DNA from 2 places in the Bordetella genomosp. 7 genome. Region 2 is predicted to be linked to the other one. Evidence: predicted binding sites of a transcription regulator. Region 2 holds the regulator's gene; the other holds the start of a gene.

Region 1 (11,635 bases), on a different contig from region 2:
GCGATGTTCACTCGCAAGCCGCTGGACTTTGCCGCATTTCCTTCGGTGCTGCTGTTTGCCACCTTGTTGCGGCTGTCGCTGAACGTGGCTTCCACCCGCGTGGTGCTGCTCAATGGCCATACGGGGCCGGACGCGGCCGGCAAGGTGATCGAGGCTTTCGGGCACTTTCTGGTGGGCGGCAACTTCGCGGTCGGCATCATCCTGTTCATCATTCTTACCATCATCAACTTCATCGTCATCACCAAGGGCGCAGGGCGTATCGCCGAGGTTGGCGCGCGCTTCACCCTGGATGCGATGCCGGGCAAGCAGATGGCCATCGACGCCGACCTGAATGCCGGCCTGATCGGCGAGGAAGAAGCGCGGCGGCGTCGCGGTGAAGTCGCCCAGGAGGCCGATTTCTTCGGCTCGATGGATGGCGCCAGCAAGTTTGTGCGCGGTGACGCTATCGCGGGCCTGCTGATCATGGTGATCAACGTCATCGGCGGCTTGATCGTCGGCATGGCGCAGCACGACATGGCTGTCGGCGACGCAGCGCGCGTCTATACCCTCCTGACTATCGGCGACGGCCTGGTGGCGCAGATTCCGGCGCTGGTGATTTCTACCGCTGCCGGCGTGGTGGTTTCGCGCGTGGCGACCGACCAGGACGTGGGGCAGCAGATACTCACGCAGCTGTTTTCCAACCCCAGCGTGTTGTTCCTGACGGCTGCCATCATCGGCATCATGGGGCTGATACCCAATATGCCGCACCTGGCCTTCCTGACGTTGGCCGCCATTCTGGCGGGTACGGGATGGACGCTGCGCCAGCGGGCCAGGGAGGCGGCCCGCGCGCAAGCCGCCCAGCCGTCGCAAGCAGCGGCGCAGGCCCAGGCCGCGGCCGCTGAGGCAAGCTGGGAAGACGTGTCGATGGTCGATCCGCTGGGGCTGGAGGTCGGATACCGGCTGATACCCCTGGTTGACCATGCCCAGAACGGCGAGCTCCTGCATCGCATCCGCAGTCTGCGCAAGAAGTTTGCCCAGGATGTGGGCTTCCTGCCCCCTGTGGTGCATATCCGCGACAATCTGGAACTCAAGCCGAACGACTATCGCATTCTGCTGTCGGGGGTCGAGATCGGCCGGGGGACCGCCATGCCCAACCAGTGGCTGGCGATCGACCCGGGCGGCGTCACCACGCCCCTGAAGGGAACGTCCACGACAGACCCGGCATTCGGCCTGCCGGCAACCTGGATCGACAGCGCCGAGCGCGATTCGGCGCAGGCGGCCGGGTACACGGTGGTCGACGCCAGCACCGTGGTCGCCACGCACCTGAACCATATGATGCACCGCCATGGGGACAGCCTGCTGGGTCGCCAGGAAACCCAGCAATTGCTGGACCGCATTTCCGCCGAAGCGCCCAAGCTGGCAGAGGACCTGGTGCCCAAGACCCTGTCGCTGACAACGTTGCAGAAAGTGCTGCAGGGGCTGTTGGCCGAAGAAGTGCCCATCCGCGACATGCGCTCGATTATCGATACGTTGTCCGAGCACGCCCCCCGCCTTGCCGCGCAGGCCGCCTCGGCCGGCGCTCAGATGGATGTGGTGTCGGAACTGGTGGCCCTGACGCGTCGCGCGCTGGGGCGGGCCATCACCCAGCAGTGGTTCCCGGGCGACGGCGAACTTCGAGTGATTGGCCTGGACGTCAAGCTCGAACGCGTGCTGGTGCAGGCGCTGACGACCAGCGGCGGCCTGGAGCCAGGCCTGGCCGATACGCTGCTGCGCGAAGCGCAGAGTTGCGTGGCCCGGCAGGAGGCGCAGGGCGACGCGCCGGTGCTGGTGGTGTCGCCGCCGCTGCGGGCGCCGCTGGCGCGATTCCTGCGGCATCACATGCCGCAGCTGGGCGTACTGTCCAACGCGGAAATTCCGGATGAACGCAGGCTGCGCGTCACGGCCTTGATCGGGGCTGGCGCATGAAACTCAGCCGTTTTGTAGGCGCCACCAGCCGGGACGTCATGCGCCAGGTGCGCGAGACACTCGGCAGCGACGCGCTGATCGTATCGAACCGCAGCGTGCCCGAGGGCATAGAAGTGCTGGCCACGCTGGACGACCCGCCGGCGGATCAGCCCGCGCCGCTGCCAGAGGCAAGCCTGCCCGTCGTGCAGGCGCCGCCGACATCGGCCGCAGAATCAGCTGGCGCACTGGAAGCGGCCATCGGCGCGTTGCGCGGCGCGCTGGAAAGCCGCCTGGACGGGCTGTTGTGGGGTGGCGCCGAGGCGCCGGGGCGCGAACCGCAGCGCGCCGCGCTGTTTCGCGCACTGCTGGACGCGGGATTCAGCGCGCGGCTGGTGCGCGCCATGCTCGAACGCCTGCCCGCCGGCCTGGAACTGCGCCAGGCGCAGTCGTGGGCCCGCAATGAACTGGTGACCCATCTGCCCATACTGGCATGCGAAGACGACTTGCTTGCCCAGGGCGGAGTCTTCGCCCTGGTAGGCCCGACCGGCGTGGGCAAGACGACGACCCTGGCCAAGCTGGCCGCGCGCTGTGTAGCGCGCGAAGGCAGGCAGCGGGTCGCAATGCTGACCACCGACAATTTTCGTATCGGGGCCCTCGAGCAATTGCAGATATACGGACGCCTGATGGGCGTGCCGGCGCGCTCGGTGCGGGATGTGGCCGAGTTGCGCGCCACCCTGACCGAACTGGGGGACCGCAAGATTATCCTCATCGATACTACCGGCATCAGCCAGCGTGATCGCCAGGTGGCCGCGCAGGCGGCGTTGCTGTGCGGCGCCGGGCGGCCAGTGCGGCGCCTGCTGGTACTGAATGCGGCCAGCCAGGGCGAAACGCTGGATGAAGTGGCGCATGCGTACCGCAACGGCGCCGGCGAAGACGTGGCCGGCTGCATCCTGACCAAGCTGGACGAAGCCTCGCGCCTGGGGCCGGCGCTGGATACCGCCATCCGCCACCGGCTGCCTGTGCATTACGTCTGCGTGGGGCAGAAGGTGCCCGAGCACCTGGCGCTGGCGCGCGCCGATGAACTGGTGGACCGCGCGCTGGCCGCGCCGGCCCGCGCGCCGGCACTGTATGCGCCCAGCGAAGCCGATATGGCGACACTGTGGCGCGCCAGCAGCGCCGTTGCGTCGGACACGGGCGCGCTGCGCCGCAGGCAGTGGCTGGCTGCGGCATTGCTGCCGGGGCGCGACGATGGCCGGGCGCTGCTTGGCCAGGCTTGCGACTGGCTTGAGCGGGATGTGGCCAGCGGGCAGGCTCGCGACATGTGGCGCGGCCTGGGCCAGGCTCGGGACCCTGCGGGGCAGGGCGCCGATCAGGACCTGGCGGCAATCCGGCGCGCATTTCCGGCGGCGTGCGAACGTTGGCTGCTGGCGGTGCATGGCGAGGCCTCCCTCAATGGCGTCGACTTGCCCGGAGCGGGTTTGCGGGCCACCGTGCTCATGAGCGACCGGGGCGACGCACTGGGCGCGGCGCAGGCCACCGTGCATTGGGCGCGGAGGGCGGCTGCCGTGGCGGATCCGAAAGCCGTCGCGCGCGCCGACCGCGCCGCGGCCGACGTGGCGGCGGCGTTGGCCGGCGGGCTGCCCAACATTCCCCTGGTGCATGTGCTGGACTCGGGCCACGAACCGCCGTGGCGGGTCTTGCCGCCAGGATCCGCCTGGGTGATGCGCCAGGCGGGCGCGCTGAAAGTCCTGCATGACGATTGCCCTACCCACTTGAATGCCGTGGGCAAATCGCTGGGATACTTGCCCGTCGGCCCCGTGCCGGCCATGGCCGGCGTACCGGCGCTGCGCCCGGCGGGCGCAGGCGATGCCGGCCTTGCCGGGCTCTGGGCATCGGGCACGGAAGTGGCTTTGCCGCGACGCGGCACGCCGCCCCAGAACGCACGGCTGGTGTGCGCCAGGGTCGTTGCCGCCGACGGCACTCTGCTGCGTCAACTGTTTGCCTTGACCAGTTTGTCGGCGGCCGATGCCGACGCCGCAGTCGTTGCCCGCTGGCTGGTGCGGCAAGACCAGGCGCGCCGCGCGTTTCGCGATATGGCGTGGGCGTGGGCGGCCTTGTCCGGAACGATGGACGCGTCGGATCCGGCGGCACGTGCGGCCGTGGCCGCGCAACTGGGGACGGCATGCTGGCAGATAGCCCAGGCGCCCGGCGCCGGCGTACTGGACGCCATGCTGCAGAGCGCGCTGGCGCGTGGCCGCAAACTGACGCCGCGCGCGGCGCCGGCTGCGCTGCTGAAGATCTTTGCGATGCTGGAAATGGCGGCCTGAACTCAGGCCGCGACGATGTTCTTGCCGCCGTAGGCGCGGCGGCCGCGGCCCTGCGCATCGTATGTGCCTGCGGTGGCCACGCCGCTGAGCTCGCGCAGCGCATCGAGCGATTGCCGCGTATAGCGCAGGCTGAGCTCGACCAGCGCGCTGTTGCGGTCGTTCAGCTCGCGCGCCTTGGCGGCCCGGGCCAGCAGAACCTGCCAGGTTTCGGACAGTCGGGCATCCTGCGCGGCTGCCTGGCCGGTGCCTTCGTGTCCGGCGGGCAAGCCCAGGCGTGCGAGCAAGCTGTCGCGGTGATCGCTCAGTGCCGCAAGCCTCAGGGCCAGCTCTTCTTTTTGCTGCGCGAGCCCGGGCAACTGGTCGAATGCCTCGCGATTTACCAATGCCTGTGTTTCCGCTTCGAGCAGTACCGAGAATTCGGACACCAGCGCGGTTTCGCGCACCAGGCAATCGAGCAGGCTATCGGGCAGTTCCATGGCGAGGCCGTACAGAAAGGGGAGGTTACTTGAGCAGGTCGCGGGCGCTGGCGATCAGGCTGTCGGCGATGCGGCCCGTGTCGATCTGCAATTGGCCGGACGCGATCGCCGTGCGGATGGCCGCCACGCGTTCGACGTCGATATCGTTGTCGCCCGACTGCAATGCCAGCAATTGGCGCGAGGCCGGGCTCAAGGCGACCTGGGCGCTCGACGGTCCGGATGCGCCGGCTCCCTGCGCCGGGTGGCCCGCGGCGTCGGTGCGCCCCGTCGGCGCCTGGGGGCCGATCGGACGGGAAGCAGGTGTCGTGATTTTCAAGAGGTTCTCCGCAGGGCTTGGCGCCGGCAGGCGCGCAACATGGTGGCCGGCTCTGGTTGTTGTAACGGCGGCCGGATGGAGAACTTTAGCGCGGATTCGCGGCGCCCATCAGCGCAGGGCCTTGTCATAGGGCCACCTCTACCAGGCTGGCGCTGCGGACGATGCCGCTGACGACCTGGCCCGAGCTGGTGCGTACCTGCACCGTGGCGCCCGGCGCAGCATCGGCCAGGGCCTGTCCGTCGCTGCTGACCACGAAGCCGCGGCCCCGCGCGGTGATGCGGACCTGCTGCCCGCGGGTAATGGCGTCGGCGCTGCGCAGCGCCGAGATTTTCATTGTCTGGCCGGCGGTAATGCGGTAGCGCGCCCGCATGCCTATGGCTGATTCCGGGTCGGTTACCACGCCGGGCGGCAGCGTCACCAGGTCGCCGTTGCGCGGCGCCAGGTCGTGGGGCCGGATGGCTTGCCCGGGCCGGATGGTATGCGCGGCCGCATAGTAGGTGCCCCGCACGCTTACGCTGGCCTGCAGATAAAGGGTCCAGGGTTGCGGCGCGGTGCAGCGCACGCCGATGGTCATGCGCGAGCGCAGGCGCAACGCCGAAGGCAGAAACGGCGCCAGCGCGTCACAGGCCGGCGTGCGGCCGGTGTCGATCGGGTCAAGCGCGATGGATAAGTCGCCTGGCACGGGGCCCACCTGCTCGCGCAGGAACGCTTCGGCCGCCCGCCCGATGGCCGCGGCGTCCGCCGTGGCGGGCGCGGCCGGGGCAGCCGTGGCGCATGGCAGCAAGGCGGCCACTGCCAGGCCTGCGAAGAAGCGCGGTAGCGTTTGCATGATGCAGGCATTGTAGGAGCCGGCCCACGCGGGCAAGGGGCGAATTGACTCAAAAATGACGGTTTATTTGGTTGATTGTGTGGCGCGCGCCGCCCCTAAGATGCCGTCATGCAAAAAGGAGTGGCGGACAGGCCGCCATTCTGTTCGTCCCCATCTTTTCTTGCGCAGGACGCTTCCAGGATGCTAGACCGGCTCAATGAGGATTTCCGCTTCTACCAGCAGGCGCTCGCGTTGCGTGCGCAGCGGCAGGAGGTGCTGTCTTCGAATATCGCCAACGCCGACACGCCCAACTATAAAGCGCGGGATTTCGATTTCCAGGCCGCCATGCGCGACGCACTGGATACCCGCATGCGCTTGCCCGACACCCATCTGGCGCTGACCTCTGCGCGTCATATCCCGGGCAAGGCCGCCATGCCCAATCCCGCGGAGCTGCAGTATCGGCTGCCGTACCAGCCGAGCGTAGATGGCAATACGGTGGATATGGACGCCGAGCGCGTGCGGTTCGCAGACAACACCATGCATTACCAGAGCACGCTGCAGCTGGTTTCCGGGCGTATCCGCTCGATGATGTCCGCCATTCAGGAGTAGGCCAGGTTATGTCTCTGACCAGCATCTTCGCAATATCCGGCTCGGCACTGCAGGCGCAATCGCAGCGCATGAATGTGGCAGCCAGCAATCTGGCCAATGCCGACAGCGTCGTAGGCCCGGACGGGCAGCCGTACCGCGCCCGCCAGGTGGTGTTCCAGGTCGATCCGGCCGCCGGCCAGCCGTACGGCCGGGAAATCGGCGGCGTGCGCGTGGCGGGCGTCGTCCAGGACGCGTCGCCGCCCAAGCGCGTCTACGACCCGGCCCACCCGCTGGCCGATGCGCAAGGCTACGTGACCATGCCCAACGTCGATCCCGTGGCCGAGACGGTCAATATGATCGCCGCATCGCGTTCGTACCAGGCAAATGTCGAGGTGCTCAACACGGCCAAGCAACTGATGATGAAGACGCTGACCATCGGTCAGTCGTGACCCCCTGATCGGAGCACCGGATGACCACGGTCAACAATTCCCCCGACCCCACCGCGCTGGCGCTTGCGCAAACCGCCGCCAACAGCGCCAGCAGCGCGCAAGGCCTGCAGGACCGCTTCCTGACGCTGCTCGTGACGCAGCTGAAGAACCAGGATCCGCTCAATCCCATGGAGAACGCCGAGCTGACTTCGCAGCTTGCACAGATCTCCACCGTAGAGGGCATCAACAATCTGAAGAACACGCTATTGGCCATCAGCGGCCAGATCGACGTGTCGCAGTCGATGAACGCCGTGGCGATGATAGGCAAGGGCGTGCTGATTCCGGGCAACAAGATCTCGCTGGGCACCGACGCGAGCGATCCATCCAAGCGTGTAGCGACGCCCTTCGGCGTGGACGTGCAGGGCGACGCCGCAAAAGTGACCGTAAAGATCGTGGACGCTTCGGGCGCCGTGGTGCGCACTATCGAACTGGGCGAACAGGACGCCGGCGTGCTGACGCTGAACTGGGACGGCACGAACGACGGCGGCCAGGCGCTGGTGGACGGCAAGTACACGGTCAACGTCGTGGCGACCGACGCCGACGGCAAGAAGGTCAAGGCCGAAGCCCTGACATATGGCCAGGTGAAGAGCGTGGCTTATTCCACAGAAGGGCTGAGGCTGGACCTGGGCCTGGCAGGGCAGATCAGCGTGCTGGATGTGCGCAAGGTGCTGGGCACCTGACGGCGCAAGGCGGGGGCTGGCGGCCTGACGCCGGCCGATCGATTCGATACATACAAACAAGCGAGAAAACACATGGGTTTCGGACAAGGATTGAGCGGCCTGAACGCTGCGACGCAGAATCTGGACGTCATCGGCAACAACATCGCCAACTCGGGCACGGTGGGCTTCAAGTCTGCCACCGCCTCGTTCGCCGACGTGTACGCGAGTTCCCGCGTAGGCCTGGGCGTGAAAGTGTCGGCCATCAACCAGCGCTTCTCGGTGGGCAACATCAGTGTCACGGGCGGGGAATATGACATCGCCATCGACGGTCCCAAGGGATTTTTCCGACTGACGGACCAGAGCGGCGGGGTGTTTTATTCCCGCAACGGCGAATTTCTGGTCGACAAGGATTTCTACGTCGTCAATGCGCAGGGCTTTCGCCTGACCGGCTACGCCGCGGGCGCGGTAGGGGCGGCGCCTGTGGATCTGCGACTGCCGCAAGGCAATATCGCGCCCAGCGCGACCACGACGGCGGGGCTGCAGTCCAACTTGAACGCGAACGCGGACGTCATCGATCCGGCGGTGGCCTTTGATCCCACGCTGGCTTCCACCTATACAGACTCCGTGCCCACCACGGTGTACGACTCGCTGGGCAACTCGCATCAAATGATGCAGTACTTCGTGAAGCGGCCGGGCACCGCCACCGAGAGCGTCTACGAGGTGTACTACAGCCTCGATGGCCAGGCGATGGCGCCCAGCACCGAAGCGGGCGGCGTGTGGGGCGGCGGCCAACAGCTGACCTTTGACTCGGCAGGGCGCCTGACGTCGGCCCCCACCGTGGCCTTGAGTTTTGCCACGCCGGGCGGCGCGACCTCGCCGGCCGAGCCGCTTGCCATCACGATGAGCTACGACGGCGTTACCCAGTACGGCAGCGATTTCTCGCCGAAGGTCGTGCAGAACGGCTATTCCAGCGGAGAATTCAGCGGCATTTCGGTGGGTTCCGACGGCACGCTGCTTGCCAACTATTCCAATGGCGAGAGCGCGGTGGTGGGCGTGCTGGCGCTGGCGAACTTCAACAATGTGCAGGGGCTGCAGCCGGTGGGCAACAACGCATGGGCGGAAACGGCCGCGTCGGGCCAGGCCACGCTGGGCCAGCCGGGCACCAACGGCCTGGCGCCGGTGGTGGGGCAGGCGCTGGAGGCATCCAACGTGGATATGAGCCGCGAACTGGTCAACATGATCATCGCGCAACGCACCTACCAGGCCAATGCGCAGACGATCAAGACGCAGGACGAGATCATGCAAGTGCTGATGAACATGCGCTAAGGCGCGGCGCCACGCACGGAAATCAGGCATGGACCGAATCATCTATACCGCCATGAGCGGCGCGGCACGCATCGGCGAGCACCAGGCCGCGCTGAGCAACAACATGGCCAATGTAAGCACGCCGGGCTTTCGCGAGCAGCTCGCGCTGTATCGGTCGGTGCCGGTACTGGACGGCACGTCGCTGCCCACTCGCGTTTCCACCGTGGCGTCCACGCCCGGCAGCAATTTCGAGATGGGCAATATGGAAACCACCGGGCGCGCGCTGGACGTCGCCATCGCGGGCCCGGGCTGGTTCGCCGTGCAGACGCCGCAAGGCGAGGCCTACACGCGCGCCGGCAACCTGCAGGTGGGAGTCAATGGTGTGCTGCAGACCGCGCAAGGGCAGCCCGTGCTGTCGGACCAGAACGGGATCGTCGATGTGCCGGAACTGGCGACGTTGACGATCGCCAGCGACGGCACCATTACCGCTCTGGGGGCCGGCGACCCTCCCAACAACATTCTCAACCTGGGACGCCTGAAACTGGTGAACCCGCCGCCAGAGCAGCTGGTGCGCGGCGACGACGGCGTGTTCCGCATGGCGCCGTTGGGCGGCCAGCCCGCGCCGCCCCTGCCGGCCGACCCGGCGATGCGCATCATGGCAGGGGTGCTGGAAGGCAGCAACGCCAGCCCCATCAAGGCGATGGTAGGGATGATCGAGAACGCCCGGCGGTTCGAAATGCAGATGCAGGTTATCAGCGAGGCAGACCAGAACGCCGAGCGGGCCAACAGCCTGCTGTCGATGAACTGAGGCTGATTCAATTTTATCTATGCGAGCCGGCCCAGGTGCCGGCTTGCTCCAGGAGTTTCCATCATGATGCGTTCGCTGTGGATTGCCAAGACGGGTCTCGAAGGTCAGCAGACTTCGATGGACGTCATTTCCAATAACCTGGCCAACGTCCAGACCAACGGCTTCAAGCGGGGCCGTGCGATCTTCCAGGACTTGATGTACCAGACGCTGCGCCAGCCCGGCGCTCAGGTGGGTGACGCCAACCAGCTGCCCACCGGCTTGCAGCTGGGCACGGGTGTGCGTGTCGCCTCGACCGAACGGGTGTTCACGCAGGGCAATATGAACAACACCGGCGGCGAGCTGGATATCGCCATCGATGGCAAGGGTTTTCTGCAGGTGGAGCTGCCCGATGGCACCCAGGCCTACACGCGTGACGGCGCCCTGCAGGTCGACCAGAACGGCCAGCTGACCACGGCGGGCGGTTATGTGGTCCAGCCGCCTATCAATGTGCCGGACAATGCGCTGTCGCTGACCATAGGCAAGGACGGCACCGTTTCGGTGACCCAGCCGGGCGCTGCGGGCCTGAACGTGCAGATCGGCCAGTTGCAGCTGGCGACCTTCATCAATCCGCCCGGGCTGCAGAGCATAGGCGAAAACCTGTACCTGGAAACCGATTCGTCGGGCCCGGCCAACGTTCTGCAGCCTGGCATCGATGGCGCGGGCTCCATCCTGCAGCAGTATGTCGAGACGTCCAATGTGAACGTCGCCGAAGAGCTGGTCAACATGATCACCACGCAGCGCGCGTACGAGATGAACAGCAAGGCTGTGAAGACCTCGGATGAAATGCTGGCTCGCCTGACGCAGTTGTGATGCCCATGAATGTGCTGCGTCTGCTGTTTGCGGCCATGCTGGCAGTGGCGGCTGTCGGGTGTGCGATGATTCCGCCCGAACCGATAGTCAGCGGCCCCGTCACGGCCGTGCCCCCGCCGCCGCCCATGGCGGCGGCGCAGCCCAATGGCGCCATTTACCAGCCGAGGGTCTACGGCAATTACCCCTTGTTCGAAGACCGGCGGCCCCGCAACGTGGGCGATATCGTCACCATCGTGCTGAACGAGCGCACGAACGCGGCCAAGAACGTCGCCACCAATACCAACCGCAGCGGCAGCGTCGGCCTGGGTATTGCCGCCACCCCCGGCTTCATGGACAGCTGGGCCAATGCCAAGCTCGACACGGATGCGTCGGGGTCGAACCAGGCATCGGGCAAGGGCGATACAAGCGCCAACAATACGTTCACGGGCACGATCACCACCACGGTGATAGGCGTGCTGCCCAACGGCAATCTGCAGGTTGCGGGCGAAAAGCAGATCGCCATCAACCGGGGCAGCGAATATGTGCGCTTTTCCGGCGTGGTGGATCCACGCTCGATAACGGGCGCCAATTCGGTGTCTTCGACCCAGGTTGCCGACGCCCGCATCGAGTATCGCAGCAAGGGAGTCATGGATGAAGTGCAGACCATGGGCTGGCTGCAGCGCTTTTTCCTGATCGCATCGCCGTTCTGACCATGACTTTCTTTCCTCTGTTTTCCGCTTTGCTGCGCCGCGCCGGCCCATTGGCCTTGGCGGCATTGCTGACGCTGGGCGGCGCGGCGCATGCCGAACGCATCAAGGACCTGGCCTCCATACAGGGGGTGCGCGGCAATATGCTGATCGGCTATGGCCTGGTGGTCGGGCTGGACGGCAGCGGCGACCAGGTGCGGCAGACACCTTTCACCCAGCAAAGCCTGACCAACATGCTCTCGCAATTGGGCATTACGGTGCCGCCGGGCAGCAACATGCAATTGAAGAACGTGGCCGCCGTCATGGTGACGGCCACGCTGCCGCCGTTTGCGCGCCCCGGCCAGCGCCTGGACGTGGTGGTGTCGTCGATGGGCAATGCCAAGAGCCTGCGCGGCGGCACGC
Region 2 (11,635 bases):
CTGCGCCCAATCCCAGCCATTCGGCCGCGCTGGAGGGTTGGACCTGGTCGTAGTAGGCGCGCAGGGCCTCGCGGACCAGATCGACGGCGTCCGGACGGTCGATTCCGTGCTCTACGGCGCGGCGGGCCGCTCTGTAGAAGGGCGTCGAGGTATTCATGCAAAGCGAGGGCTGCGCCCTGCCGTGCGCCAGGCAGCCGTCCAGAAGCGCCGATTCGTGTATTTCGGCGTATCGCAGCACGAGCGGATGGTTGGCGTCATTGCGCAGGTCTACGGGGGGGCGGCTGGCCGGCGGCATGTCGGTCGGTACGGTTGCTATATAAGTTCGTTCGGGATTCCGCACTGGGCGAAGAAATCCGCATCCAGATTCGGCGAAAACGGCGAAGTACGGAACTGCAGGTCACGGACAGAGGCATGGCCCGTGGCATCGATAACCAGGCGGCCCTGTTTCAGCCACAGGAAGAATTGCAGCGCCGAATAGTATTGCGCCAGGAATACGCCATGCCTTAACTGCGCCTTGGGCAGGCGGCGATCAATGGGAAGGGCCGCCTGCAGCACGCAGGGGCCCGTATCGATGCCGGCGTCGATCTGGTGCAGGGAGCAACCCATGAACAGGCTGCTGGATGCATACGTGTCGTCGAACCCATGCATGCCCTTGAAGGACGGCAGCACGGAAGGGTGGCAGTTGAACAGTCGTCCCTTGTGGCCATCGAGCAGCGGATTTGTGAGCAGGCGTGTATAGAAGCTCAGGAAGATGAGATTCGACATGCCGTCATAGCGGCGATGCAACGCCATGGAAAACTCGTGGCCGTTATTGGCAGGCAACATTGCCGTCGCCATGCCGGATTGCTCCGCGATCTGGAGAAATCCGCATGGACGATCGGCCACGACTTCGTGCGTCAACTCCCGCACGAATTCGTGCGAGACCAGTCGCGATAGTACGGCGCCACCGGTACTGCCCAGAAAGACGACTCTATACATGGCTGTGTCGGTCATCACTGCAATCTATAACTGGATAGCATCTGCCGGACGCTGTCGTGGTCGTTGTGCATCAGCACGTCAATGATGGACAGCCCCGGCACGAATTCTGCCGGACCGACCTGCCGATATTCAGGCAAGAGCGGTTGCAGGAACGAAAGGGCCACGCCGTTGTCCTCGAAATGCGGCTTGTCGTAAAGCGAGGCGCCGCTTGCGGGGTTCACGTAGCGGGATGCGCCCAATGCCTTGGTGATATCGATCAGCCGGCCGCTGCGGCCGGTGCCGACGGATGCCGGGAACGCTTCCGAAGATCGCAGGAAGCGTCGATCGATCCCCAGCTTCCTGAACAGCAGAGTGACTGACGCGATGGCCAGGTCGGCGATCCGATCGTAATCGCTTGACAGCACCTCTTCGGCATAGGCCAGGCCGTACTCGTAGAAGGGCGCACGGCAGTACGCATGGTTAAGTTGTTTCAGGAACTTGTTTCTGAAAGCGCCGAAGTCATGCAGCCCGACATCGAGGATCCGCTTGTTCTGACTGGCGCCCGACAAGGGGATGGAGAATTGATGCGCCTGCCCGTTGACCAGAACCCGGTTCCGGTTGATCCACCCGCGCGTGATGAAGTTCACGTCGTCGTAGAAGACAAAAACTCCGCATGCCTGTACCAGGTTGAAATAGCCCAGGTACGGAAACGCATAGGGCTGCATGATCGCGACGGTATTCGCATGAGGCGGCCATTGCTGGCAGGCAGAGGCGGTGTCCGTCATGGCTCTACAGATCCGCGATTGCGCTGAAAGTCGCCGCCACGTTCTGCTTGAATCGCTGCATATCCTGTAGCGCATCAATTCGGGACCGCGCAGCCTGCAGTGCTGCGCCATCGAGCGCCGGAAGCTCTGCAATGGTGCAATACCGCGGCAGATCGGCGAAGTCCACGGGCGCTGCCGAAAACTCATTAACCATGCGCTCCCAGGCGGGATTGGCGATGATGTCTCCGCCTACCGAGATCCGTCTGCGCAAGACTGTGCCGGCCCCGAAATAGATGGAGGCAAGCATGTTGCCCATGGCCTGCTGGCGATGATGGGCCGATATAAAAAGACGCGCGCGGGCGAGCATCTCAAGGTATTCCGCCCGGTCTATCAGTTGGCGCAGAATGTTCGCCCGGGCCATCAGCCCATGTTTCTTCAGCGCCTCGATCAGCACGGGCTCGTAGCCCGGCGGGGCGTTGTAAGAAAAGGGAATGACCAGATCGTAATCTTTGATGTCCTGCTTGCTTGCCAGGGCCTCGATGATCTCGACATGGTTGTTCGTAGGGTCGCCACTGTTGCCGATAAAGATGGTGTTGTCTTTCTTTACGGGAATCCGGATATCGGCAAAGCGCGAGGCGCTCGCGTAAGAGAACGGAATGTGCGGCTTGGGGCCGTAGTGGCGCGTGAAGACCTCGTAGTCTCCTTGAGTGAGCGTCGCCACGGCATCGAGCCTGCGGACCGTATCCGTGATGAGCGCCTGCCGTTGTATAGGCCCATAGAGATCGCCTCCCCATGCCACCCACACCTTTTTCTTGTCGGGTGACACGAGTTCTACCAGCTTCTTCTGCCACGCGAAGAACATGCCGTGAAAAATAACTGCCGCCACGTCGCTGGCGCTGGCGGCCTGCGCGATCCGCTGCAGGTCCGCCGCGTGGTCGAAGAATGACGCCCTGGGGTGGCAGCTCAGGTCGTTGCTGTATCCGGGGATAGACGCAGACCGCTCTACAAATACGTCATGGCGGAATGTCCGGTTGACCTCGGGATCGGCCAGTATCGAGATGAATTGTTGGTTGTGCATATTGTTATAGAAAATATGCACGAATCGCCGCGGGCCGGTGTCTGCCGCGTTAACCGAGTCAGGATGGGGGCGTTGTTCGGCGGGTGGCGTCCAACCCATGGTGGCGCGGTAGCGGGAGCCCGCATCGTCTCGCGCGCCGTCCAGCACCGCGCTTGCCATATCGGTGGCGCCATAGCAGGTATGCAGAATGAACGCCAGTTTGCGCCGTTCATCGTCAGTCAAGGCCGCCATGCGGGCCTCGTCCGGAACGTATACCGCGTCGGCGCGTACGAGTTGCGATGCCACGCCGTCGGTATTCGCCGGGGGGCAGTCCAGGTAGCTCTGGTACTGCATATTGGCAAGGCGCAACAGGCGCAGCCCATGCTGGCGCAGCGCGCGGCTGATGTCGTCCAGGTGGGGCTGGCCTGCGCGTAGCGCAACCATGTCGACGGCGACCTGTGCCACCAGCGTCGTTGCCAGTGCGCGATGCGCCCCGGCCAGGACCTTCAGGTTGTCGTGGGCGCTGTCCAATATCAGCCATTCGGCGCGTGGCAGGCCTTGCACGTCGTCAAGACGTATCGTGGGAATTGGCAGTCTCGCCAGTACTTCACTGCCGTTGCGCGCCAGAGGGAAGATACTTGCCTTGGGTAGTGGTTCCAGGGTGCCGCTGAATGCGGCGTCCAGGCACGCATACAGCGTTGCATCCTGTCCGTCGCCCAGCGCGATATGCGGATGATGCTGCAGGTCGCCTTCGCGTTGCAGCGCGTCTGCGCCGTGTACGCGTCCCGCCGGGTCGATCGCAAGGAAGGTGAATGTCCCCAGGCGGTTCAGCTCGCTGATGCGGCGGCTGCTCGCCAGCCCGCCTCCGTGGTCGACGGTGACTACCTTGCCTTGGAAAGAGAAGCTGAAGCCGCCATGACCTGTTTCGGCCGGACCGGGCAGGGCGCGTGCGTCAGGTTCGTCCTCGAACCAGGGTCGGCCATCATCGGTCAACACGACGGCCGCGGGGGCCTTGCCGTCGCAGTAGCGGCACCAGATGGCCCTCAGGGCGACGGCCAGGTGCCGCGCGAATCGCCGAGCGTCGCAGACTGGCGAGTTCAGCAGGACGTCACGGAGATGGGTGCGTATGGCGGCGAGACTTTGCAGGTCGCTGGCCAGTTCGACTGCGCGTGCCTGGTATTCAGCCCAGTCGCGGGCGACCAGTTCTGGCATGCCTGCGTTAACCAGGTGTGTGGCCGAATGCCGGCCCGCGAACGTGGGCCCTGGCAGGGTGACCACGGGAACCCCCATGAGCAGGGCTTCGCATGTGGTCAGGCCGCCAGAGTACGGCCAGGGGTCCAGTGCAATGTCGACTTCGTTATATCGGGACAGCAGCTCCAGATGGGGCGAACGCCCCTCGATCCGCAGCCGGCTTTCGGCAATGCCATGCCCCGCCAGGGTGTCGACGACGCGTTGGCGCATTTCGGCAGTGGCATAGGCCGCGCCCTTGAGGAACAGTTGCGAGTGCGGCACCGCGTGCATCAACTCCGCCCAGCGTGCCAACAAAGCCCGGTTGACCTTGGTCGGGTTGTTGAAGCACCCGAAAGTGATGTAGCCATTGCGCAATGCCGGCAGTGGACCCACTGCCGGTGGGCTGGGCGGCGGCACAAAGCATATATAGTCATCCGGCATGCGGATGAGCTTTTCGGTGTACAGGTGGTCGCTGCCGGCCGGCGATTCGATGCGGTCGCTGATCAGGTAGTCGATGGCCTCGACGCCCGTCGTATTGATGAGCCCGCCCACCCACTTGACCAGCAGGGGGGCCGGCTCCATGGTCATCGCCCGGATGCGCGAACCCGCGTTGTGTCCGCTCAGGTCGATCAGGATATCGATCTGGTCTTCGCGGATACGTGCAGCGAACTGTGTGTCGTCCAGGTGATATATCGGCGCCCACTGGCGTGCGAGCGCCATGAAGCGGCGCGTAATCGCATCGACGGAGTTGTTCGTCGTGTAGGCGTAGATCTCGATTCCGTGCGCCGCCAGGTGCTCAAGCGCGGAAACCGTCATGGTGCCGACAGGATGCTGGCGGAATCCGTCCGAGAACATGCCTACCCGCAGCACTCTGGACGGCGTGCGGTCTGCCGGCACCGGCCGCTCGGGGCGCACGGCCGGCATGAACACCGCTCCCCAGTCCCTGCACGCCTGCAGGATGTCTTCGACCGTCGCATCCGGCTGGTAATGCATGGCAGTCAGCCGGTTCGAACGCGGCAGCGGATCTGTCTGGTTGTAAGACGCCGCTTTGCCATAGCAGTGCGCAGCTTCGTCCAGGTTGCCGGTGTCCCGGTGGACGTTTCCCAGGTTATTCCAGGCGGAATAGTCGGTGGGCGCAAGCTGAAGCTGGGCCTCGAAGTCCTTGCGCGCGTCGTCATAGCGCTGCATCGCGAGCAGGATCACCCCGCGCCATGACAGCCAGGCTACGCGATGCGGATCAGGGTTGCCCATCTGATCCAGGCACTGCAGCGCGTCATCGTGGCGTCCCAGCCGGTGCAGGATTTCAGCTAGCTTGATGCGTCCGAGTTGATGCCCGGGCTCGATTTCCAGGGCGGCTTCGAGCCGCGCACGGGCATTTTCGAGCGCGCCGGCCTTGACTTCCAGGTCCGCCATCACGCGCAGGGCTTCCGCATCGCGGGGCGCCATGGCCAGGGCCCGTTCAAGGGCGGTGCGCCCTTGGGCCAGGCGGCCCGATTCTACACAATGCGCGCCCAGGCTTTTCCAGGCGTTGACATCACCTGGGTGGCTGCGCGTACGCGACATGGCCTGCTGTTCGGACAGCCCCATGATGGTAAGGACTTTGCCGGAGGCGGAAGGCTTGCGGGGCGGGCGGACGGTTCTGGGCATGGGCCGGCTTGCAAAATGAAGTAGGGCGTCAGGGTACCGCCGGGCCGATGCCGGCAATATGCCGGAGAGCGAACAAAAAAACCGTCTATTTGGGGCGCGAATAAAAAAGCCCCTTCTAAAAGGGGCTTTCCAGGGGATACGGGAGTATCCGGCAGGCCGGCCTGGCGGACCGGCCCGCTTTCGCGATTAACGCAGCAGCGACAGAACCGTCTGCGGCACTTGGTTGGCCTGGGCCAGGACCGAGGTGCCTGCCTGTTGCAGGATCTGGGCACGCGTCATGTTGGACACTTCGACCGCGTAGTCGGCATCTTCGATGCGCGAGCGCGAAGCCGACAGGTTGTTCACGATGTTGTTCAGGTTCGACACCGTGGACTCCAGGCGGTTCTGCACCGCGCCCAGGTTGCTGCGCAGGGTGTCGACCGTGTTCAGGGCCGTGTCCAGCTTGGCCATCGGATCGTCGCTGGCGGTGCCCAGGGCCTTGGTCGAATCGTAGGTCACCGTGGCGGTGGGGGCGGCGGATGCGCCGGTGCCGGTGCCGCCCGTTACGCTCACGCTGGCAGCGTAGTAAACCTGGGTCGCGCCCGAGCCTTCGGTCACGTACCAGTTGCCGCGCTCGTCCTGGACCAGGTCCAGAGCGCCCGTGAGGCCAGGTTGCAGCGTGCCGGTGCTCACGTCCTTCAGCGTGACGGCAGCGGCGCTGACCGCGGCGGGATCGCCCGAGCCATCGGTGGATTTCAGCGTCACGTCGCCGGCTGCGGTGCCGCCCGTGTAGGGCAAAGCGGTGCCGGTCGGGCCGGCGATGCTGAAGTCGGCCAGGCTCAGCGTGCTGGAGCTGATTTCTTTCAGGTCGACGGTGATGGTTTCGCCGTCGCGGGCGCCGACTTGCAGCGTCAGGCTGCGATCGGCGGACAGGACCTTCACGCCGTTGAAATCGGTTTGCTGGCTGATGCGGTCGATGTCGGCCAGGCGTTGCTCGACTTCGTCTTGCATCGAGGCCAGGTCGGTCGACGAGTACGTGCCGTTGGCGGCTTGCACCGACAGTTCGCGGATGCGCTGCAGGTGGGTCGTGATTTCGGCGGTGGCGCCTTCGGTCGTTTGAGCGATCGAAATGCCGTCGTTGGCGTTGCGGGCCGCTTGCGTCAGGCCGCGGACGTTGGACGTGAAGCGGTTGGCGATTGCCAGGCCGGCAGCGTCGTCCTTGGCGCTGTTGATGCGCAGGCCCGAGGACAGGCGCTCGATGGCCGAACCCAGGGCCGATTGAGACTTCGTCAGGTTGTTTTGCGCAACCAGAGACAGGTAATTGGTGTTGATAACAGCAGCCATGAATAGCTCCCAAGAGAGAAAGGCTTCTTCAAACCGGGCAGCCAGGCCGCCCACTTCGCGAGGCAGCATGCCCCGCTGCTCTGGGTAACGGCGCGCTTGCCGGCAACTTAAGCGAGGCCTTCGGCTATTTTTTTCTGTGCTTTTTGACGGACGCTATAGAACCTGAGCCAGGCCCGCCTCGGCCGGCAGCGCTTGCCACGCACCCGCTTTCAGATGCGCGCGGATGCGGGCGGTAGCCTGGCTGCGCAGCTGGCATACGCGCGCCTCGGTGACTTCCAGCACCGCGCCTATCTCTTTCAGGTTCAGGCCTTGCTCGTAGCACAGCGACAGCACGAGTTTCTCGCGCTCTGGCAGCGCGTCGATCGCCTGGATGAGTGCTCGGCGCAAGTCGCCCGCAAGCAGGGCCTGCAACGGGTCCGTGGACGGATCGCAGGCGGATTCATGCCACCCTCGTTCCTCGCCATCGCCGGCGCCGAGCTCGTCGTAATGCATGATCTGGATGCCGCGCGCGTCGTTGAGCATCGCCTGGTAGTCGGACAGCGAAATGTCCAGTTCCTCGGCAATCTCGCCTTCGGAGGGCGGGCGCATCAGTTCTTGTTCTTTGCGCTGGATCGCCGCCTCGATGCGCTTGCTTTTGGTACGCACGCTGCGGGGCAGCCAGTCCTGGCTGCGCAGCTCGTCCAGCATGGCGCCACGGATGCGCGCGGTGGCGTACGTTTCGAATTGGGCGTCCGGTGTTTCCTGGTAGCGTCGCGTCGCGTCCAGGAGTCCGATCATCCCCGCCTGGATGAGGTCGTCGAGCTGCACGCTGGCCGGCAGCCGCGCGAGCATCTGCAGCGCAAGCTTGCGTACCAGTGGCGCATAGCGCACCAGGCTGTCATCGGCGTAAGGCATGCGTATAGGTCGACATCGAAGGCCAAGCGACGATTGTCGGCAACGCCGGCAGATCCATTTGTACAAAAAAGAAATGTTTTGACGGGTTGTTTACAGGTTTCACTAACACACAACGTGTGCGAATGTAACTAAACTGTGTTTTTTTAGCAAAATTCGAGCTAAACGGCCTTATTTGTGAGAAATGTCATAAATATTGACAATATGCATGATAAATTGCACGCATATTGGTAGCAATAGATACATTCAGTATCGTTAGTGACAAGGCTGCGGAACACCGACGCCAGTTGCGGTTGCTTGTAATGACACCATTGTTTAACTAGGAGCCCATAGCGTGAACACAGCAGATAGTTCTTTGCTCGCCGACATCCGGGAAGTCAACTTGTCGTACCTGCTGCTGGCTCAGCGGATGCTGCGTGACGACTATGCGGCAGCACTGTTCCGCCTGGGTTTCAGCAACGAAGTGGCCGATATTCTGATGCGTCTGTCGCCCGCCCAGCTGGTCAAGCTGGCCAGTTCGAGCTCTTTGCTGTGCCGCTTCCGGTTCGACGACTACAGCTTGCTGTCGGCGTTGACCCAGGACGTGCTGGGCGGGGCGCTGCAACAGGCCCATGCCACGATTCTGTTGGCCCAGCAGCCGGTCGAGCAGCTCTCCTGAGCCGTCTGCCGCCATGTCTATCAAAAGTGTTGCGCAGGAAGCGGACGACATTCTCCTTGCCAGCGCGATGATCTCGCTGGGTGCGCGCCTGCAGGTTCTCGAGGCCGAAACGCGCCTGAGCCACGACCGCCTGTCGCGCCTGTACCGGGAAATCCGCGGTTGTTCTCCGCCCAAGGGGATGTTGCCGTTTTCGGTCGACTGGTTCATGACCTGGTTGCCCAACATCCATTCGTCCTTGTTCTACAACGTGTACTCGTTCCTGAATGCACGTACGGCCAGCCGCGGCATCCGCGCCACCATCGACGCCTACCGCCTGTACCTGGAGCACGCCGGAGTCGGGCAGGGCGACGAACCGTTGCTCAGCTTCACCCGGGCATGGATGCTGGTCAGGTTTTTTGATAGCGGCATGCTGCAGCTTTCTGCCTGCCGGCAGTGCGGCGGGCATTTCATCGCCCACGCCCATGATCCCCAGGGGGACTTCGTGTGCGCGATCTGCCGCCCGCCGCCGCGGGCCGGCAAGACCCGGGCTGCCGCAAAGGCCCGCGCCGCGCTGGGCGCAGGCGCGCCCATGGCGGCGGCCCCGCGTTCCTGAGCGGGCCGCCTCAATAAGTCCAAAAGCCCCCGAAAATTCCCCGTAACCCGTGCTTTTGCACGCGGTTGCGCGGGAGATCATTGTCGCCAACTCTAGACTCGATGGCAGAGGCCCGATGTGTTGATTGTTATTGGTTATACGGTGGTGCTCGTCGCGGTGGTCGGCAGCTTCGTCGCGCTGGGTGGGCACTTGGGGGCCCTGTACCAACCGTTTGAATTGACCCTGATCGCAGGCGCCGCGCTGGGCGCCTTTCTGGCGGGCAACACCCGCAAATCGCTCTCGCTGATAGGGCAGTCGCTGCCGCAGGCGATAAAGGGGGCTCCGTACAGCAAAGAGGTGTACATGGAGCTGATGGCGCTGCTGTACGTGTTGCTCAACAAGGCTCGCCGGGAAGGCCTGATGGCGATCGAGTCGCACATCGAGGACCCGGACGCCAGCCCGATTTTCAATGAATATCCCCGCATTCTGCAGGACGCGCGGCTGATGGAGTTCATTACCGATTACCTGCGCATCATGATCAGCGGCAACATGAGCTCGTTCGAGATCGAGACGCTGATGGACGAGGAAATCGAGACCTACCGGCATGAGCGCGACGTGCCTTGCCATTCGCTGCAGCAGGTGGCAGATGCTTTGCCGGCATTCGGGATTGTGGCGGCGGTGCTGGGCGTCATCAAGGCGCTGGGCTCGGTGGACCAGCCCCCGGCGGTACTGGGCGACCTGATCTCGAAAGCCATGGTGGGCACTTTCCTGGGGGTGTTGCTGGCGTACGGTTTCGTGGCCCCGCTGGCCGCGCGCCTGGCGCAGCGCACGTCGGAATCGGTCAAGGTGCTCGAATGCATCAAGGTCACGCTGCTGGCAAGCATGAACGGCTATCCGCCGCAGTTGGCCGTGGAGTTCGGGCGCAAGGTGCTGTTCTCTTCGGTGCGTCCGTCGTTCGGTGAGCTGGAAGAGCATGTGCGGCAGGCGAAAACCGCCGCTACAGGCCGCGCCTGACGGGAAGCCCCGATGAGTTCGCTGAACAATCACCGGGTGGTGGTCCGTCGCAAGCGTGCGACACAGGCCGTGCACCATGGCGGCAGCTGGAAGATCGCGTACGCCGACTTCATCACGGCGATGATGGCTTTCTTCCTGGTGATGTGGCTGATCGCCATCGTCCCCAAAGAAGAGCTGAAGGGACTGGCGGAGTATTTCCGCATGCCGTTGCGGGTAGCGTTGACGGGAGGCCCCAGCCAGTCGGCGCAGACCAGTGCGATCCCGGGAGGCGGACACGATCCGCTGCGCGACGAGGGCGATGTGCGCAGGGCCGAAGGAGACCGTGTCCAGTCACAGGTGCTGCCCGATAGCGAGAGGCGGGACCGGCACGCGCTGGAACGCCTGAAGCGCCGTCTGGATGCCATGCTGGAAGAGAACCCCGTACTGAAGAACTTCCGCCCGCAGTTGTTGATCGACATGACGACAGAGGGCCTGCGCATCCAGATTGTGGACAATCAGAACCGCCCGATGTTCGCCACGGGCAGCGCCGAGGTGCAGCCGTATATGCGCGATATCCTGCGCGAGCTGGGGCCGGTGTTGAACGAATTGCCCAACAAGATAAGTATCGCCGGCCATACGGACGCGACCCAGTACGCGCGAGGCGAGCGGGCATACAGCAACTGGGAGCTGTCGGCCGATCGCGCGAATGCGTCGCGCCAGGAGCTGGTGGCCGGCGGCATGGCCGAAGGAAAGCTCATGCGCATTCAGGGCCTGTCGTCCAGCATGAGCCTCGTTAAAGATGACCCGTATGCGGCCGTTAACCGTCGTATCAGCCTGGTGGTGCTGAACCGGCGCACCCAGCAGCAGATTGAGCGGGAAAATGCGGCCGCGGCCGACGCGGCGGCCGCTGATTTGAGCCTGCGCGGGCCCGGGGAAGTCGTTTCGTCCCTGGCGCCGCGTATCCCTGCAGGCGATACGGCAAGGTAGTGATGACAGCAACAATCCTGGTGGCGGACGACTCGGCGACGATGCGCATGATCGTCCAGGCCGCATTGAGCGACGCCGGCTGGCAGGTGATTGCGGCCGGCAACGGCCGGCAGGCCCTGGATCTGGCGCGCAGCCATCGTGTCGACATGCTGGTCAGCGACTGGAATATGCCGGTAATGGACGGTTTGTCACTGATCCGCGAATTGCGAGCAGATCCGGGTTACCGCGATCTGCCTGTGCTGATCCTGACAACCGAAGACGATGGGCAAAGCAAGCGCGCGGCACGCGACTTGGGCGTCAACGGCTGGCTGAACAAGCCGCTGGACCCCGGCGTGCTGGTGGAATGGGCATCTGAACTGCTTGGCGCGCAATCAGGCGCATGAGCGGGTTCGAACGGAAGGCGTACGGTCTATGAGCAGCGGTCTGGATCTCAGTCAGTTCTACGAGACATTCTTCGACGAAGCGGATGAGCTGCTTGCCGAGATGGAGCAGTTGTTGTTGATGCTGGATGTCGACAACCCGGATATCGAACAGTTGAACGCGATATTCAGGGCTGC

What was found. The regulator FliA, encoded in region 2, starts transcription of late flagellar genes. The targets are predictions, from matches to a motif close to CTAAAGTTTNNNNNNNNNNNGCCGNTA.
Region 1: a site for FliA is predicted at 5,105-5,131, ahead of flgM (flagellar biosynthesis anti-sigma factor FlgM). Genes of this name have one in related genera too.

What each region holds. Positions count from the first base shown of each region.
Region 1 covers NZ_NEVI01000010.1:4,723-16,357, forward strand. Annotated here, with positions in the region: gene flhA (flagellar biosynthesis protein FlhA) at 1-1,944, shown strand, start outside; gene flhF (flagellar biosynthesis protein FlhF) at 1,941-4,250, shown strand; gene CAL18_RS05730 (flagella synthesis protein FlgN) at 4,253-4,726, opposite strand; gene flgM (flagellar biosynthesis anti-sigma factor FlgM) at 4,752-5,042, opposite strand; gene flgA (flagellar basal body P-ring formation chaperone FlgA) at 5,167-5,871, opposite strand; gene flgB (flagellar basal body rod protein FlgB) at 6,052-6,459, shown strand; gene flgC (flagellar basal body rod protein FlgC) at 6,468-6,887, shown strand; gene CAL18_RS05755 (flagellar hook capping FlgD N-terminal domain-containing protein) at 6,908-7,606, shown strand; gene flgE (flagellar hook protein FlgE) at 7,679-8,911, shown strand; gene CAL18_RS05765 (flagellar basal body rod protein FlgF) at 8,940-9,698, shown strand; gene flgG (flagellar basal-body rod protein FlgG) at 9,762-10,547, shown strand; gene CAL18_RS05775 (flagellar basal body L-ring protein FlgH) at 10,547-11,236, shown strand; gene CAL18_RS05780 (flagellar basal body P-ring protein FlgI) at 11,239-11,635, shown strand, end outside.
Region 2 covers NZ_NEVI01000015.1:3,424-15,058, reverse strand. Annotated here, with positions in the region: gene CAL18_RS09290 (hypothetical protein) at 1-295, opposite strand, end outside; gene CAL18_RS09285 (formyltransferase family protein) at 313-993, opposite strand; gene CAL18_RS09280 (WbqC family protein) at 993-1,742, opposite strand; gene CAL18_RS09275 (TDP-N-acetylfucosamine:lipid II N-acetylfucosaminyltransferase) at 1,747-5,655, opposite strand; gene CAL18_RS09270 (FliC/FljB family flagellin) at 5,842-6,978, opposite strand; gene CAL18_RS09265 (RNA polymerase sigma factor FliA) at 7,132-7,872, opposite strand; gene flhD (flagellar transcriptional regulator FlhD) at 8,204-8,527, shown strand; gene flhC (flagellar transcriptional regulator FlhC) at 8,541-9,119, shown strand; gene motA (flagellar motor stator protein MotA) at 9,237-10,112, shown strand; gene motB (flagellar motor protein MotB) at 10,125-11,078, shown strand; gene CAL18_RS09240 (response regulator) at 11,081-11,461, shown strand; gene cheA (chemotaxis protein CheA) at 11,490-11,635, shown strand, end outside.